4 regions of the Lysinibacillus sp. FSL R5-0849 genome follow, and region 1 is predicted to be linked to each of the others. Evidence: riboswitches for the same ligand, from Rfam matches in the RefSeq annotation. Region 1 holds a riboswitch; each other region holds the start of a gene.
The links. A riboswitch is a leader RNA that binds a small molecule or an ion and turns the genes downstream of it on or off. The one in region 1 is predicted to bind S-adenosylmethionine.

Region 1 (4,739 bases):
CCTAAATATATGAGGGATTATTTAGCTCGCTTTTGAAAGCAATTGAAAACGATATTGTGTTAAAGCTTGTTGAACAATACTAATTTCTTCTTCTGTAAAATTTGGTATTGCATACGTACGTTCTACTAATTGAAATGTACCGTATTTCAAATAAAATTCTGTTGCTGGAAGCTGGATGTGGCTCACACCATACTTCTCATATGTCTCATAAATTTCCTTAATCGTATAGCCAATATCATCTGCGCAAACCTGTTCCTGATATGCTGAATGACCAAAAATTTGCTGCCATTTATGTTCCACTAATGTAAGGATGTGTTGAATGGATTGATTGTTAACAAATACATGCCCTTCATTTAGTTCATAAATTAGATAAGATGCAATGTTTTGCGCACTATAGAGATTACCCATTTTAAACACTCCTTTATCATCAGTTTTTTTGAAGAGTAGCCACTGGCTATGTAACTACTCTCCTATCTATTCAAAAGTGGGGGGAGCACTTATGAAAACATTTACCTTTTCAACGAGGTTTTTCCGAACACTTAACTTAATTCCAAGTATATAACAAGGTTTTAACAAAGTCAATAATACATATAAAATTACTTGGTATTATTTTTTAAAAGGTTCTGATAATTACCGGATGAGGTAATTGGTTAATGTAGCAACGTTTGACGTATACCAAATGAGGCTATTCGAATGAGAAAATACGTAAACGCTACAACACTCGCCTGTCATTCTATATTACGCTTCTACTGTTTGTTCAGTTGTTGCTGTTGCCTGAGTAATAGCCTGCTCTAAATCTGCAATGATGTCCTCCACTGCCTCTAAACCGATTGATAAGCGAATGAGCGATTCGGTTACGCCAGCTTGAATTAGTTCATCTGCTGATAATTGTTGGTGTGTAGTAGATGCTGGATGGATAATTAGCGACTTAGCATCCCCTACATTTGCCACATGTGAAAACAGCTTTACATGATCAATAAGCTTTCGTCCTGCTTCACGTCCACCTTTAATGCCAAATGTAAGCACTGAGCCGAAGCCATTTTTTAAATACTTTTTCGCCAACTCATGTGTTGGAAAATCTTCCAGGCCATTATAATTTACATACTCCACAGATGGGTGGTTACGTAAATATTCAGCCACAGCTAAAGCATTTTCATTGTGTTTAGGGATACGCAAATGAAGCGTCTCTAAACCTTGTAATAGATTGAAAGCTGCATCTGCACTTAACGTTGGTCCAAAATCACGTAACAGCTGTACACGCAGCTTTGTAGCAAATGCTGCAGAAGCTGTATCTATTCCATAGCGTAAACCATGGTAAGAAGCATCCGGCTCTGTAAAGCCTGGGAATCGCCCACTAGTCCAATCAAACTTACCAGCGTCTACAACAACACCGCCTAGAGTTGTCCCATGGCCACCTATCCATTTAGTTGCTGAGTGAACTACCACATCTGCACCGTAGTCAATTGGTGTAGAACCATAAGGAGAAGCAAATGTACTATCGATAATTAATGGTAAGCTGTTGTCATGTGCAATCTTAGCTACAGCTTCAATATCTAAAACCTTTAAGCTTGGATTACCGTAAACTTCTGCGAAGACAGCTTTTGTTTTATCAGTAATGGCAGCCTTAAAATTCTCTGGGTTTGTTTCATCTACAAAAATCGTTTTAATACCATAGTTTGGTAATGTATTAGCGAATAAATTATACGTACCACCATATAAAGAACTGGCTGCTACAATTTCATCTCCTGCTCCAGCTAGATTTAAAATAGAAAATGCAATAGCTGCTGCACCAGATGAAAGTGCTACTGCTGCCGTCCCACCTTCTAATAAAGCCACACGCTTTTCAAAAACATCCACTGTCGGATTCGTAATTCGCGTGTAAATGTTTCCCGCTTCCTCTAAGGCAAAAAGACGTTGCGCATGAGCAGTGTCTTTAAAAACGAAAGCAGTTGAACGGTAAACAGGAACTGTTCTAGAACCCGTCACTGGGTCTGGTTCTTGACCGCCATGTAACAGCAGTGTTTCTGGTTTAAAATTTGTCATTGTGTACCTCCATTTGGTTATTTTTTTACGATGGTACCGGAGATGAGGAGGATTTTTCTGTAGAAAACAAAAACCCTCTTCAGCTAAGAAGAGGGTTGCGGTTGCAAGTTTTCCTCCCCTTATCTGCCAGATCCAAGTAAGAATCTGTAGGAATTAGCACCTTAGTAAGTTCATCACCTACTGGTTGCCGGGCATCATAGGGCCTATCCCTCCGCCGCTCTTGATAAGAGTATGAGATTCAATTTCCATCGTTGTTACAAAGTATAAGCATAGAGTTTTTTTCTGTCAACATCTAAATTTTATTTTTTCCGAAACTTCTGTCTGCTCTTTTACGTAGTAAGAACGCATACACTATTTTAAAAAAAATTTGAAAGGAGTATTTTTATGGTAAAAGCCGTGATCTGTTTTCTAGTTGTTGGCTATTTGATTGGCTGTATTCACGGCTCTAAAGTGGCACAATTTTTATCCGGGGTTGATTTAAAAAAAGCTGGCCATGGCAATGCTGGTGCCTCTAATGCTACGCTTTCACTCGGCTGGAAATATGGCGTTTTAGTAGCTCTTATCGATATTGGCAAAGGCGTCGTAGCCATCGTCGGTGCACATTTTTATTTAACAGATGCAACACATTTAACAGCAGAACAAACATGGCTCCTCACCTATTTGATAGCTGCAGGGGTTATTTTGGGGCATAATTTCCCTTTTTATATGGGCTTCAATGGTGGAAAAGGGACTGCCTCTATCATTGGAATTTTACTTGCGGTTGATTGGAAGATTGGTTTATTTGCACTTATTCTATTTATTATTTTATCTTTTGCAACGAACTATTTAATTGTTGGGGTATTAGAGTTTTACCTCATTTTTTGTACCGCTACTTATTTATGGATTCCTGGGCTTGGCCCGACCATTATTGCCATTCTACTTTTTGCTATTGCTATTATTTTGCACATTGAAAATATTCAACGTTTAATCAATGGAACCGAACCTAAAGTTACTTCTGCCTTCAAGAAAAAGAAATAATATTTTTTAGGAGATATTTGTATTTTTTATGACCATAAATTATCTCTTTAATTACTATTAAAGCTGTAAAACAGACATATTTCGCTTCTTTTCATTCTATACAACAAATGGACGAATTCTTATCTTAAAAAAACATTATACTGACCGATGTTATGGATAATAACCGTCATTTTTACGTAGACGTAGAAGGGATGAGAAAATATGTCTTCACCTAAACAAACAACAACGAAGCGTAATTTAAAGCCTTTATGGATTGGGTTGGCTTTTGCTTTATTAATTATCATTATTTTTTTACCTAATAACGGTGAGCTACCTGTATCCGGACAGCGCGCTTTAGCCATTTTAGCTTTCGCGGTTATCCTGTGGGTAACAGAGGCCGTTTCATATCCTGTTAGCTCTGCAATGATTATCGCACTCGTCACTGTTTTACTAGGACTTGCACCATCCATGGATGATCCAACAACACAACTAGGTACTGCTAGCGCCTTAAAACTATCATTAAGTGGTTTTAGTAACTCTGCCGTGGCCCTAGTAGCAGCGGCTCTTTTTCTAGCAGCAGCCATGCAAATTACCAATTTGCATAAACGACTTGCTCTTTGGATTCTTTCACTTGTAGGAACAAAAACAAAAGCCATAGTTTTCGGTGCAATATTAGTTTCAATTGCCCTTGCATTTTTTGTTCCTTCAGCTACTGCACGTGCTGGCGCAGTAGTCCCTATTCTTCTTGGAATGGTCGCAGCATTCGGTTTACCACGTGATAGTCGACTTGCTGCTTTACTCGTTATTACTTCTGTACAAGCCGTCTCCATTTGGAATATCGGTATTAAAACTGCGGCAGCGCAAAATATGGTTGCTTTGAATTTCATCCAAGAGCAATTTAATGTGAATATTTCATGGGGTGCTTGGTTACTTTATGCTGCCCCATTCTCGATTATTATGTCAGTAGCCTTATTTTTCATTATGATTACGCTTATTAAGCCTGAGACGAGCAATATTGATGGTGGTAAAGAAGTCATCAAGAAACAATTGGCTGAGCTTGGGCCGTTAAAAGCACCTGAGATTCGGTTGATCGTTACATCATTAGTTTTACTATTTTTCTGGGCAACGGAAGGCAAGCTCCATCCATTTGATACAACAACGGTTACAATTATCGCCATTGCTGTACTACTAATGCCTAAAATCGGCGTTTATTCATGGAAGGAAGTTGAACCTCATATCCCTTGGGGAACAATCATTGTCTTTGCAGTAGGTATTATGCTCGGAACTATTTTGCTGAATACAAAAGGTGCATCATGGTTATCAGATAAAGTTTTTGGTTCACTCGGTCTAGATACTATGCCAATTCTTGCTACGATTGCTATCGTAACATTATTTAATATTCTTATTCATTTAGGTTTTGCTAGTGCAACAAGCTTAGCCTCTGCACTTATACCAGTGTTTATCGTGTTAGCTTCCACATTAACAGCTAATGTTGATCAGGTTGGTTTTGTTATTGTACAACAATTTGTTATTAGCTTTGGTTTCCTATTACCAATTAGTGCACCACAAAATATGCTTGCCTATGGTACAGGAGCGTTTACAACAAAGGATTTCCTGAAATCAGGTATCCCACTAACGATTCTCGGCTTCCTCCTAATTTTGCTGTTCTCTGCAACTTATTGGAAATGGATTGGCCTACT
Region 2 (4,739 bases), 650 kb from region 1:
CTTTAGAATTATTAAATTAAAAATAATTCTTACATTTTTAGTTAAATATCATTAGAAATAAGCTTGTAATAGTATTTATCGGTGTACTTAAAGTAAGTTATATAGTTCGAGCGAATTTTGTCGAATTATATACAATTTATTTCATAGACAATTTGAATTGTATAGTTCAAAAGTTATGTGCGAGAGGATGAAGTAAATGACATTTAAAATAGTGTTTTTTGATGTGGATGGTACTCTGGTCAATTATGAGGATGGCGCTGTGGAAGAAAGTACAAGGCAGGCCATTCACCTACTACAGGATAAAGGGATTCATCTAGTGGCTGCGACAGGAAGGCCATTGTCCATGTGTGAAGAGCTGAAAAGTTTGGGAATTGAAACCTTTATTACGGCAAATGGAGCATATGTGAAGCACAAGGATGTTGTCATACATAAAATTCCGATTGATAAGGGCATTGTTCAAAATGTTCAAGCTTTTGCACAGCAACAACAGCATTCCTTAACATTTTTTACAGAACAACTTACGATGAATGCTATTCAAAATCCGTTAGCCTTAAGCGCGATGCAAGAGACATTGTCTTTACGTGATTTTCCCGTTAGAAATGACAGCATTATAGAAGAAGAGGTTTTTCTTATGTGTCTTTATGCAGATGAGCAGGCTGAAAAAAGATTAGCTTGTCAATTTTCGAATATATTACGGCAACGATGGCATCCTTATATTGTGAATGTCTTACAGCAGGATGTGTCCAAGTCGATAGCTGTGAAGGCTGTACTGGATTATTTTGAGATTAATTCTAAGGATGCAATAGCTTTTGGAGATGGAGAGAATGATATAGATATGCTAGAGCAGGTTGGCCTCGGGGTTGCCATGGGAAATGGGAGCCAAGCTCTAAAAAATGCTGCAGATTTTGTTACAAAGAAATCCATTGAAGGTGGCATAGATTTTGCTTTACGTCAGCTTCACATTATTTAACGACATATTTGCTTGAGCAATTTTTTAGGGATACGGTTATGACTGTATAGAAAAGGTGTTAGGTGGTCGGAAAATGGCGCAGCATGTGCAATCTCTAATTGAACATTACGGGTATTTTGGCATCATTGTAATCCTAATTGGAGGCATTGTTGGGTTGCCACTTCCTGATGAAGTATTTTTAACTTATGTAGGCTATAGTGTTTATCGAGAAAGTCTTGAACATATCCCAGCGTTAGTAAGCGCCCTGATTGGCGCCATGGGAGGTATTACTTTAAGCTACTATATCGGCCACCGATTTGGCTTACCGCTCTTGCAGAAATATGGGCCAAAATTTCATATAACTGAGCAAAAAATTGATTTTACTAAAAAAATGTTTACGAAAGTAGGTCCTTTTTTATTAATAGTGGGCTATTTTATTCCAGGTGTACGCCATCTGACAGCTTATATTGCGGCTATTAATAATTATCCCTATAAGAAATTCGCATTCTTTGCTTATACAGGAGCATTTATTTGGACGTTCACATTTATAACATTAGGAAAAGTATTAGGGGAGAAGTGGCGATTCGTCGGTTACTATTTGTCCCATTACAGTATTTATGTCATCTTACTGTTTGTCCTTGTCATGTTAATCGTTTATTATTTATTGAAAAAAAGAAACGTACAAAAGTAAAAGTCGGTATGATTCGTACCGACTTTTTATTATGGCAAAATGGCAAATGATCGAACAGGGAATCCAGATGCTTTTTCAGGCTTAGGTACAATATTAAAAATAATAGCCCCTTTTGGAGGAAGCTTGTCCAAATTAGTCATAAGCTCAATTTGATAGGTGTCTTGATCAAGGACAAAATATTCTCCATCCAATTTGCCGCTTTGACGAAAATCAGTAGCAGAATCGGTATCAAAAGTTTCATGACCGATTGCACTTACTTTACGTTCCTTGAATAAAAATTGTAATGCCTCCAAGCCCCAGCCTGGAAGATGATTATGGCCATCCACATCTTTATTATTGAATGCTTCTTTATCGGGCCAACGCTTACTCCAATCTGTTCGCAGTGCCACAAAAGTACCTTCTTCTATTTGTCCATGTTGTGCCTCGAATTCTAGAATATCTTGGACACTGAGCGTAAAGTCATGATTACTAGTAGCCTCTTGTGATTTATCAATAACGATAAGCGGGAGAACGAGCTCCTTTAGCTCTAGTTCATCTAGAAAACGAGTATCTCTTACAAAGTGAATAGGTGGGTCAATATGTGTTCCATATTGTCCGGGAAAAGTAAACTGCTGTGCGAAAAAACCGTCATCATGCGAGAATAATGTTTCAAATTTAGCATCTTCAAACATAAAAAAATGAGGTGAATGTGGGCCGAAGGTATGTGTCAAATCGACCCATTGTTTTGATTTTAGTAAGTGCAATGCTTCTAAAAGTTCGTTAGACATTTAATTTCCTGCTTTCTAAAAGTAATGGTAAATAAAAAAGAGTCCTCTATAGAAGAGGACTCCCTGAATCATACGTGGGTAGTTCGTCTTCTCATCTTTCAGGCTTAGATTTTGCCAAAAGGAATTAGCACCATACTGATTGAGCTGGTTGCTGAGACTTCATCGGGCCGATCCCTCCGTCTCTCTTGATAAGAAATAGAATATAAGAATTTTCAGAAATAATAGTACAAATACTTTAGCATATATTTTTATAGTTTACAACTTTTATAGGATTACAGGGTTAAGATTTTTATTTACCAATTCAAAATTAACGTTACTCTACAGCAACCACTATCCATAAGCTGTATTCTAAAATTATCTGGTGTATAGTTGGTTTCGAATTTTGTAGTGATGCCTGTGGATGTAATCAATTTTTCGACATCTGTTTTATTTGAAAGTTGTGCAGCATTTTTTAAATCATGGGCAAATTGTTGAGAGCTATCAATTTTATCCGTAAGTAATTGTGCTTGCTGCATAATCGCCTTTATCCGCGTAGCTGAAGATATTAATTTTTGTGTATCAACAGGGGGAAAGGCACTATTACTGGTCGGCATTGCTAAATGTTGAGAAAAGGGTCTAGCTGCAAGGTGATGGGCTGTCGATGGTATTGGGTAATGGTAGGGGTGAACAAAATACGGATAAGGATTATAATACAATTCAATTCCTCCTATCCAAAAGCTGATATCTTATCTTATGTATCATGATCTTTTTAGGTGTTTGGATAAAGATAGTCCTGTACAGGAGTGTAAAACATAATATGCTACATAAACAAAAAAGGAAGCCATGGCAGCTTCCTTTACGTTCTTTAGCCAAGAACATTTAATACATCATCTATTTTTTTGCTATGTGATAGGATTCCATAATTCATCCACGTTAAAAAATCCACCTCATAAACACAGCTGCTCTTAACTGCTCTTAGGTTTTTCCACATAGAAGATTTTAAAATAGTACGCTCTTCATGCTCATAAATGGAGTGTTGCTTGTCGAAGGTGATAAACAAATGATCAGCGTCTAGCTGTAGCAGTTGATCTGATGTCAGATGAGCTTTACGCTGGTTAAGCGGTATTTTCCATACTAATGGATGAGGCGTTAAGCCCAAGTCACGATATAGGATTGGCCCTGTATAGCCGCATTCAGGGCCAGCATACAGTGTAATGCCAATGGACGAAATGCGAAGAAATGCAACACTTTGCCCATAAACGGATTTACCGAGAATTCGTCGAGCCTTCTGTACCTTATCCTCATATTCCATGATAATGTCTTGCATCATAGAGGTTTTCCCTGTTAAATCAGCAATTTTAAAGAGAGTCGATTGCCAGTCCTCCCCAGGGTGGTTGAGGTGACAGATTGGGGCCAGCTTATTTAAATGAAGACAAGTTTCCCAACGCTCTATACCAGCATCTAACATAATTAAAGTTGGTTTATAGTGAAAGAGACGATCCACTTCTCCAAACTGTACATCGATATCGGGAACATCCTGCAAACCTAAATAGTCTTGTTTTCCCCATTTGGAATGACTGAATTGAGCAATGGGTGTAATCCCTAAAGCTACAAAGAAGTCCTCTAAGAACGGTGCAAATACACGTACATTATTGCTCTGACTTCGTCGATATTGCCCTGGGGAAATACCTACATGCTCTTTAAAACGACGATTAAAATAATATTCGTTATTAAAGCCAATGGACTGACTAATTTCAAAGACACGATCATTAGTTGTCATTAATAACTGTTTGGCCTTTTCAATACGTATACTATTTAAATAATGAAGAGGAATCTGCCCCGTAATATCTTTAAAAATACGAGAGTAACTCCATCTTGGAACTTCTGCTAGTTCTGCTAACTGTTCAACAGTCCAATCCCTTCCAAAGTATTTGTGCAAATATTGAATAGATTGCTCTACAGATTGACGATCATTTTGTAGTATAGGCTTCGGTTGGTTTTGTTCAAAAATAAATAGCATCAATTCTTGAAAACGAACATGCTGCTCAAAAATAGTGTGTTCATCCTTTGCTTGACGACACCGATAAATAGCTTCTAATAGTTTATTGCATTGAGAGAAAGGAAGGAGACGTAGTTCTCTAACACTTGTAAAGAGACTAGTAGGAGCATGGGATTCACTAAGATAGATCGTGTTAAATGTCAATTGGTACAGGCAGAGAGGCTCATCGGCAGTGTGAATTTCGACATGGCTATTAGGTGGAATAATCACACATTTTTCTTTCATAAGGTGGATAGTTTCATGATTTGTCTTAAGTGTTCCGTTTCCACTAATAAGGATGAAAAGCGAAAAGTA
Region 3 (4,739 bases), 920 kb from region 1:
ATCTGCCCCTGCCTCTAAGTACTTATGATGAATTTTCTCAATGACATCAGGTCTAGTAAGCACTAAATTTTCATTACAGCCATCTAGGTCCTCTCCACCAAAATCATCTGCTGATAAGTTTTCATTTTGCAGCATGGTTCCCATTGCGCCATCTAGAATTAATATTCTTTTATCAAGTTGTTCTTCAATCATGTGCTTAGCCATTTATACTTACCCCTTTTTTCTGTTCATCCAATTGCTCTATATATTTCATTAATTCTAATGTCACATCGTAGCGTAAAAATGGTGTAATAAGGTAAATACCTTGGAAATATTGCGCAGCCACTTCTACTAATTCCTTGGCAATTGCAATCCCCTCAAGTGTAGCGCGTTCCTTATCTTCACCACATGCTTTCATCCTTGATAAAGCATCTTCAGATAATTTTATGCCTGGCACCTCATGATGTAAAAACTCTGCACTTTTATAACTCGTAACGGGCATAATGCCAATATAAATCGGTGCTTGTAAATGCTTCGTTGCTTCATATATTTCTATAATTTTTTCCTTTGTATAAACAGGCTGTGAAATGAAATAGTCTGCTCCATGCTCAATCTTTTTTTCTAAGCGTGCCACAGCACGATCTAAAACACGAACATTAGGGTTAAATGCAGCAGCCACAGAGAAGTTAGCCTTTTTCCGTAGTGGTTTCCCTGAGAAAGAAACCCCTTCATTTAATTGTTTAATTAATTGGATAAGCTCCATCGAGGAGACATCATATACGCTAGTGGCACCAGGGAAATCTCCAACCTTCGTTGGGTCACCCGTAACAGCTAGCACATCATGAATTCCTAAGGCATTTAACCCCATTAAATGTGATTGAAGACCAATTAAATTACGATCTCGACAGGTAATATGTGTAAGGGGGCGCACGCCATTAGTACTTTTCAATAACGCCCCCATTGCAATATTGCTAATACGTGGGGATGCCAATGAATTGTCTGCCATCATCACTACATCGGCACCTGCCTCATATAGTTGTTTGGCCCCTTCAAGAAATCCATCTATTTCTAAGTGTCTAGGTGTATCCAACTCTACGATGACCGAGCGTTCACGCTTTACTTTTTCATGAAGTGGTTCAAATTTAGCTGGCTCGGCATCACGAACAATTTCAATCTTTTTAGGCTTCGCATGCTTTTCACTAACTGGTGATAGCTCTTCTAAATACTTCTTTGCGGCTGCAATATGCTTTGGTGTCGTACCACAACAACCCCCAATTAAGCGAACACCCTGATCACGCAGTTCAACAGCAGCGCGACCAAAATAATCAGCCTCCGACTCATAAACAACACGCCCGTCCTCTAAATCTAATAGCGAAGCATTTGGATAGGCTGACATAAATGCCTTTGCCGGAAGTTCTACAGCCTCAAACGCTTGAATCGTATGATATGGACCTAGACGGCAATTGACACCAACAATATCTGCACCAAGAATCTCTAACTCATGTAGCGCATTATTTAAAGACATACCATTTTGTAAAACACCAGGCTCATGCATAGATACTTGAGCAATTATCGGTATATTAGTTTTGGCGCGTAGCACGTTTAATGTTGCTGTTAATTCTTCAAAATCATAATAAGTTTCGAGTAAAAGGCCATCAGGATTTCCTGCAAGTAACACACTTGCCTGCTCTTCAACGGTCGCTAATATGTCATCTAATGTTGCATCGCTTTTACGAATGCCACGAATTCCACCAATTGTTCCTAAAACAAATTGACCGCCATCCGCTGCTGCTCGCTTAGCAATAGTAATAGCTGCTTCATTAAATTGTTTGACACTTGATTCTAGTCCATAGCGAGCTAATTTAATGGCATTGGCACCGTACGTATTCGTTTGAATAATATCAGCACCCGCTGCGATATATTCTCTATGAATCTTTTCAATTAATTCAGGTCTCTGAACATTCATTTCCTCATGACAATACTCCAATCCATAGCCATACAACACTGTGCCTATTGCACCGTCTGCCGTCAATACATGCGTTTTTAATTTTTCAAGCAATCCCATAAAACTAGCCTCTCTTCCTCTATTTCTGTATAATAAAAAGCCTTCTTTTATATAAAAAGAAGGCTTTAACGACTCATCATTATTGTTCCTTCTCATCTTCGACTCAACGGTCTTCTGGATTTAGCACCTGACAAAAAGTTGGTTGCTGAAGCTTCAATGGGCCAGTCCCTCTGCTTCTCTTGATAAGAATTATTAAGTATGAATTTTTTAAATAATTAAAAGAATCATATCGTTTACAGACGAATGAGTCAAGACTATTTCACATAACAAAGAAATTATTTGCTTAAAAACTTAGAAATTGGATAGTTCTTCTGCAAGCTCTTCACCAATTTTTTTCCCATTTTGAATGCAAGCACCAATACCTACTCCAAAATAAGAGCAACCCGCTATCGATAAATTCGGATAGTTTTCATTCAGCTCTAGTAGTAAGCCTTGTAGCGCTTCCCGGTGAGCTAAGTCATATTTAGGCATTTGATCAATCCACTTTGTGACATTCACAACGGTTGGCTTTTCATCAATTCCTAGGCTTTTCCGAACATCTTCTAAAGCGACGGCTGCCAATTCGTCGTCAGTCATTTTACGTAACTGCTCATACGCCGGATTAATACTCTTATAGAATAGGCGAACAAGTAGTTGATTGTTTTTCGATGTATGCTTCCACTTGCGACTCGTCCAAGTTGCTGCATTACAAGTGACATCAGAATTATGCGATACAATATAGCCTGTTCCATCCGCAGGTAAGTTTGCATCAGGCACATCAAAGCCTAGATAAATAGTAATGGCTGATGCTGTAGTAAACTGATCAAAATAATGTGTTAAGGAGTCGTCCTGTAATATACTTTGAACCGCTTCATTCGGTAGCGCTAGAACAACATAATCTGCCTCAATGTATTGACCATTCGCTAATGAAATCGAATACTTGTTCCCCGTTTTTTGGACATGATTTGTGGCTACCCCTTTAATGATGTCTACCTCTGTTAATGTCTGTTCTAATCGCTCAATTAAAGAGGATAATCCATTTTGAAATGAAATAAATTTTTTATTAGCAGCTTTAACAAATTGCTCACGATTCGCATCAAAACCTTTTATGATACTTCCATAGTCATTTTTATAGTCAATTAAATACGGTAAAGTGGAGGCAATAGAAAGTTGGTGTAAATCACCAGAATAGACACCTGCTAAAACAGGTGCAATTTGATTTTCCACAAGCTCTTCGCCAAGATAATAAGTTAAAAATTCCCCTATTGAGCTTTCTTTTGTAAAACCTGCATTGGGTAAAGTTAAATCTTTTAAAGCTTCTTGTTTGGCCTGGTCAGAGATAAGTGTGCTTTCCTCAAGTGATGCCACACTCATAGGTATACCGAAAGTAGAATCCGCTGGAATGGCGTGCAGCTCGTTATTTGTATAAATATAGGATATACCTGTTTCGTTGTAAACGAGATGATCTTCAAAGTCTAGCTCCTGCACTAGCTCCATTACACCTTTATGGCGAGCTACGATTGAATCAGCACCAGTTTCCATAATAAAACCTTGTTCATAGGCCGAATATAGTTTGCCACCTAAATATGTATTTTTTTCTACGAGCACTAGCTGAACATCTAAATTTTTTTCCTTCACTTGGCGTTGCAGATAATGCATTGTGCATAAACCAGTAATACCGCCACCTAATACAACAACTGTTTTCATAGTAAACCGCCCCTATTTTTAGTTCTGTCTACAGTATAAACTTATTTTCATTGAAAATTACGTTAAACCCTTTACAAATTTAGCAAAAATAGAGCTATCTCAACTGTGAGATAACTCTAGCTCCAAGAATATGCTTCTAAACACACATTATAATGAGTACTATAGTGTTTAATATAGCTACTAGTGATCTAGCTTTTTAAATTTTGGGCAAAGCTAGCTAATTTTTCTGCTGAGTTCGTTACTTCAGTAAAAGAACTACCCAACCCACTTAATATACCTGCGATTGCTTGTATTTTCGTCGCCATGCAATCATTTTGATCTTTTGCTTCTGTCATTGCCCCTACTATATTTGTAAATTGTCCTTCCGTGTGTAACATATTATCCTCACCAGATGCCACCTCATCTTGGATATGAATGAGAGATTGCTCTAATTTCCCGGTGCGTTCACTCGTTTTTTGCAACAATAATGCAACAGCGGTGACAGATTCCTTTGTTTGAATGGATAATTTACGTACTTCATCAGCTACTACACTAAATCCCTTCCCTGCTTCTCCGGCACGGGCTGCTTCAATAGCAGCATTTAAGGCCAACAAATTGGTCTGATTGGCAATATTGGTAACGACACTCATAATCGTTTCCATTTCCTTCGACATATCAGATAATTGTTCAATATTTTCTTCTATATCATGAAGAGATTGAATAATATTATGCATATTTAGTGATTGTTTCTTTAAACATTCACGTCCATCCAGTGCTTGGTTTTCAGCCAGCGTAGACACTTCTAGCGATCTCTTTGCCAATTGTTCAATTTCCCCAGACTGCTCGCTTAGTCTGCAAAATGAATTATTGGTTTCCTGTGAAATGGTCGCAAGCAATTCAGAGGAGTGTACAATTTGTCGTTCAATTGCTTCTTTTTCTAGTTCCATGTTTTCTTTATGCTGTTCAACTGTATTTTCATATGCCTCTAAAACAAGTTGCTGCTCGAAATTACAAATTTTAGAAATGGCCC
Region 4 (4,739 bases), 2.3 Mb from region 1:
TACGGTGATATTTAATGACATTTTCGGTAAGGAAGGTTGTTTCGCGCATGCCTTCTGTTTGATAATGGTCCACTGGCCAATGCAGTCGGTTTCCTTGTTCATCATTGTACCAATCCTGTTCATGGCGGGATGTGAAAATAGGGTGCTCCACTGAAAATACGAACGATCCGCCAGGTTTTAAATAGGTATAAACCTTTTTGCATAGTGCTTCAAAGTTTTGTAAATAGTGAATAGCTAAGGAACTTAATACAACATCAAATTGAGAAGCGGAAAATTGAATGTCCTCAATCGGTATTTGCAAATAGGAAATAAAAGGATCATCCGTTTTTTCCTGAGCTTTTTCCAGCATTTTTTCAGATATATCCACACCAATCACTGATTTTGCCTGTTGTGCGCGCGCATATCGACAATGCCACCCGAAACCACATCCTAAATCAAGCACATGTTTATTTTTCAAATCAGGTAAAAGTGTTTTTAATACATGCCACTCTCCTGCGGCGTCCAGCCCTTGAACAGAACGTGGCATTTTTTCGTAAGCAGAAAAGAATTGCATATCATCATATTTATTTTGCTTCATCGTTTAAACATCTCCTATAATTAAGCTAGCCTCCTACATATCCTTGGTGATCTAGGAGGCTAGCTATCTTCTTCTAACCATGGTTTTCACCCCTATAATAGCTTTTCAAAACCATTCAAGAATACATAAAAAGTAAAGTACAAAAAGAGTAATCCTGAAATAAACGAAACTATTTGCATAAGCCTTTTCCCATTATTTTACCACCGATGCTACTTAAATATGAAAGGATTAGCCCCCAAAGGATTGAAACGGTGATAAATCCGAAGAAGAAGGGAGGTAAGCTTTTAGTTGCTGAATGTCCAATAGTTGTACCACCTACTATACTTCCACCAACCGTTGGGAATCAACGATTGCAGTCGTTGCTGAAACTACTAGCCAAACACCAGTAAAAAATAAGCCCATAATGATTTCTTTTCAATCGCTGCTCCATGACTCTAATTTTTTGCATGCAAACGTATCTCGGAAAGCTTGGAAGGTTAAAGGGCCAAGCATGATAGTACCGCCAATCCATAAAATGAATTGGAATATTGTACTAGATTGTACTAGAAAGGCTATTCCCAAAACCTATAGTACAGCGTACACCATGTCACCAACAGCACAACCTAAAGAAAAGATAAATGCAGGGTAAAAGCCTTTTGTCAGCCCTGTTCGAATTAAACTTAAATTTCCTGTTTCTAGTTCAAAAGCCAATTAAAAAAACAAAAATAAAAAGTTGTTGGGCTTTCATTTGTCATCTCACCCATCATAGAATTTTTTTATTCAAAAAAGGTTAGATAACTGTTAGTATTCGTTCAAGCAAATAGGGGGAATCGTTTTGTTAAAAACAGTACAAATTATTTTATCAATAATAGGCATCACGCTTTCCATTTACGGATTTATGACACATGATTATCGGCTAAACTTTTTAATGATCCTTTTTCTAGGTTTATTTATGTTAACATTAGGAATTAATGAATTTCGGAGAGAGAGAAAATTATATGGTTGGTTTTTAGTCGGGGTATTTATATTTTCGATCTATGTGTCCATTCAAAGCTTCGTATTCGTATAAAAAGTTGAATTTCGCACTTGATAATAGTCGTGGGATTTTTTTACAATTAAAAACATGTTGCAATTATGGATGTTTTATTTTAGTATTTTAATATTGTGTAAAAAATATAATATTTTTTCTTCTTATCAAGAGAGATGGAGGGACTGGCCCGATGAAATCTCGGCAGCGGAACTATTAAGTTACTGTGCCAAATCCAGCAAGCAATGTTCTTGATAGATAAGAGGAGCGTTTTAACTATAAGGGCTCTTCTTGTTATTTCAAGATGAGGCCTTTTTTATGGTGAAAAAATAAAAAATAGGGCTGATTTTTAATTTTTGGAGGTAGACAATGAAGAAAGAGAATCCATGGGCGCTAATCCCATTTGTTATTTTTATGATTTTATTTATTGGTTCAGGGATTATAATGGGTGATTTTTATGCCTTTCCTGTCATTGTAGCCATCAGCATTTCGGGTGCTGTAGCTCTAGCGATGAATCGAAAAGAATCGTTTTCCCGAAAGGTTGATATTTTTTGCCAAGGTGCCGGAAATTTAAATGTCATGCTGATGGTTATTATTTTTCTATTAGCAGGGGCATTTTCAGAGGTAGCGAAGGGAATGGGGGCTGTAGATTCCACTGTTAACTTTGCTTTATCGGTTATACCGCAAAACCTGGTTGTCGTAGGCTTATTCATCATTGCCTGTTTCATCTCTCTATCCATGGGCACATCAGTGGGGACGATTGTTGCGCTGGCGCCAATTGGAGTTGGAATAAGCGATCTTACGGAGCTACCTATTGCTTTAGTGATGGCAGCGGTTGTAGGCGGTTCGATGTTTGGTGATAATTTATCTTTTATTTCAGATACTACTATTACTGCAGTTCGTTCACAAGGCGCGCAAATGAAGGACAAATTTAAGGTCAATTTTTGGATTGTATTGCCGGCAGCTATTATCACAAGTATTATTTTAGGGTTTATGACATCCGGGGGGACAGCCCAAGTAGAGCATCTAAGCTATAATTGGATAAAAATTATTCCCTATGTTTTAGTTATTATTTTAGCGTTATCTGGAATGAATGTTTTCCTCGTTCTTGCATTAGGGATTGTTCTCGCCGGTGCTGTTGGCTTAGCAGATGGCAGCTATCACATAATGAGCCTTATACAAAAGATTGGTGAAGGAATGGAAGGGATGTATGAAATCGCCTTTCTGGCTATATTAATAGCTGGAATGGTGGAAGTTATTAAATTTAATGGGGGAATTGACTTTTTACTCCGTCTTGTAACGCGCAGGATTAAATCGCAGAAGGGTGCTGAATTTGGTATAGCTGGTCTTGTGGGTCTAACTAATTTATCTACGGCCAATAATACAATTGCTATTCTAATTGCCGGGCCACTTGCCAAAAATATTGCTGACCAGTATGAGATTGAGCCGAGAAAGTCTGCAAGTATTTTAGATATTTTCTCTTGTACAGTCCAAGGTCTTCTCCCATACGGAGCCCAATTTCTTGTAGCCGCAAGCGTAGCCAAAATTTCGCCAGTGAGTATCTTGCCGTACTCTTTCTACCCAATTCTTATTGGTATTTGTGGTATGATAGCGATATTCATTGGGTACCCGAAAAAAAAGAAAGCCTAAACTTTTACTACTGAAAATTAAACATGAACGACGAAAGTAGCTCAATCTAAATAAAGATCAGCAAGCTGGTTATTTCAGACTGTAGACAAAAGCCATCGAGTAGTTTGATATGCTCCCTATTAGGTAGACAGATTAAAAAATAAAATCTGTTTATCTAAAGGGAGCATTTTTTTGTGGTGAAGTTAATATCCACTCCAGATTGGAACGAAGGGCGAGGGTGCAGTTCGACCCCGCCCATGGAAAGCTGGAAATCAATCAACGGCTTTACTTTATTTTAAAGTTAATAAATTTCAATAAGAATCAGACAATAAACACTAATGGTATTAGGTAAAAAAATAATAGTAGAAAAATAGGGGAGTAGTCTACTTTTAGGAGATAGGGGGATAGTTCATTGCCCCTTACAGTCGAAAATAAAAGAGCCCAGTTGCTCTATTAATTGGAGCCTGGGCTTTGCTTAAGTATTTGGAACGAGGTGTTACTTTCTTGCCTGAATTAAAGTAAACCAATCGTTGTCGTTGAACTTGCCAGAAACATTGTATATGGGCTGATAGAAGCCTTTTGTATCATACATATAGGAAAGCTCAATCGATTCAATTTCAATTTGGTCTCCTTTTTTTATAATTAGGTCTTCCTCCTGTACGAGTGCGTTATACTTTATTTGAGGAAAATCGCCTTCCTTTATTCGTTCATATATTTCTGTAGGAGACTGTATGTTTACCTCTCGTATAAATTGATTTTCATGAAGACTGTAGGTTAATGAATAAATGTGACCGTCCGGTTTCAGGCCAAGACTGACATCTCCAGTCCAGTAATCTTTAGTTACATCAGGACGGTCTGGTAAGGTCCATTCAAATTCACCATTCTCCTGTACAGTAAATTCTGCATCTTGAGGTAGTATAGAAAGTTCATCCATCAATGACTTCGCCTTTTCTTCTTGCTCTACAGCTGAAATTTGCTCCGGTGTATAATTATTCTCGGTTAACCACCATTGTCCCTCTGAATTATTTGTAACCAATGTATACGCGACCCCATTTTTATCTTCCACTAGCGTTTCGTCATTGTCCTTGACATCAGATACATTCATCTCTGATAATCCTAGTTTCTGTTGTAATAGGTCTTTTACGTCATCCTCTTGAATGATTTTCTTATAGACAGGAGCAACGATTGGTGCTGCGCTTAATTCCAATGATGTGGATACATGAACATCTGACATTTTTGATTTTGTATAAGCGTTAATTGCTAGGTGACCAAACTCCTGCTGGGCGTAGACAATGTTCATAACGATAAAGATTAAGCCCATCAATAGAGGTATGGCAAGGTTTCCAATCAGACTTTTTACCTTTACCTTTTTGTTATGGGCCATAGAAGCGATAAGTTTGTATAATTGGTAGCCAATAATACCGCCAAGTGAGTTATTGATTAAATCATCAAGCTCAAAAATCCCTGCTCCTGAAAGTGCCTGATACGTTTCGATGGAGGCTGTTGCACCTACAACTACTAGGAGAA

Region 2: linked by a shared signal. The riboswitch ahead of MKY80_RS21790 (cyclase family protein) and the one ahead of MKY80_RS01855 (O-acetylhomoserine aminocarboxypropyltransferase/cysteine synthase family protein) in region 1 are both predicted to bind S-adenosylmethionine.
Region 3: linked by a shared signal. The riboswitch ahead of MKY80_RS20450 (bifunctional homocysteine S-methyltransferase/methylenetetrahydrofolate reductase) and the one ahead of MKY80_RS01855 (O-acetylhomoserine aminocarboxypropyltransferase/cysteine synthase family protein) in region 1 are both predicted to bind S-adenosylmethionine.
Region 4: linked by a shared signal. The riboswitch ahead of MKY80_RS12940 (Na+/H+ antiporter NhaC family protein) and the one ahead of MKY80_RS01855 (O-acetylhomoserine aminocarboxypropyltransferase/cysteine synthase family protein) in region 1 are both predicted to bind S-adenosylmethionine.

Annotation. Positions count from the first base shown of each region.
Region 1 is NZ_CP152004.1:374,581-379,319, reverse strand. It holds gene MKY80_RS01860 (hypothetical protein) at 22-408, opposite strand; gene MKY80_RS01855 (O-acetylhomoserine aminocarboxypropyltransferase/cysteine synthase family protein) at 739-2,043, opposite strand; SAM riboswitch class I at 2,160-2,273, opposite strand; gene MKY80_RS01850 (glycerol-3-phosphate acyltransferase) at 2,428-3,060, shown strand; gene MKY80_RS01845 (DASS family sodium-coupled anion symporter) at 3,262-4,739, shown strand, end outside.
Region 2 is NZ_CP152004.1:4,394,980-4,399,718, reverse strand. It holds gene MKY80_RS21800 (Cof-type HAD-IIB family hydrolase) at 197-970, shown strand; gene MKY80_RS21795 (DedA family protein) at 1,044-1,640, shown strand; gene MKY80_RS21790 (cyclase family protein) at 1,670-2,407, opposite strand; SAM riboswitch class I at 2,496-2,602, opposite strand; gene MKY80_RS21785 (hypothetical protein) at 2,701-3,102, opposite strand; gene MKY80_RS21780 (helix-turn-helix domain-containing protein) at 3,252-4,739, opposite strand, start outside.
Region 3 is NZ_CP152004.1:4,128,589-4,133,327, forward strand. It holds gene metH (methionine synthase) at 1-204, opposite strand, end outside; gene MKY80_RS20450 (bifunctional homocysteine S-methyltransferase/methylenetetrahydrofolate reductase) at 197-2,044, opposite strand; SAM riboswitch class I at 2,134-2,233, opposite strand; gene MKY80_RS20455 (protoporphyrinogen oxidase) at 2,336-3,730, opposite strand; gene MKY80_RS20460 (globin-coupled sensor protein) at 3,919-4,739, opposite strand, start outside.
Region 4 is NZ_CP152004.1:2,636,262-2,641,000, reverse strand. It holds gene MKY80_RS12955 (class I SAM-dependent methyltransferase) at 1-577, opposite strand, end outside; gene MKY80_RS12950 (hypothetical protein) at 873-1,205, shown strand; gene MKY80_RS12945 (DUF3953 domain-containing protein) at 1,392-1,625, shown strand; SAM riboswitch class I at 1,745-1,848, shown strand; gene MKY80_RS12940 (Na+/H+ antiporter NhaC family protein) at 1,953-3,233, shown strand; gene MKY80_RS12935 (VanZ family protein) at 3,709-4,739, opposite strand, start outside.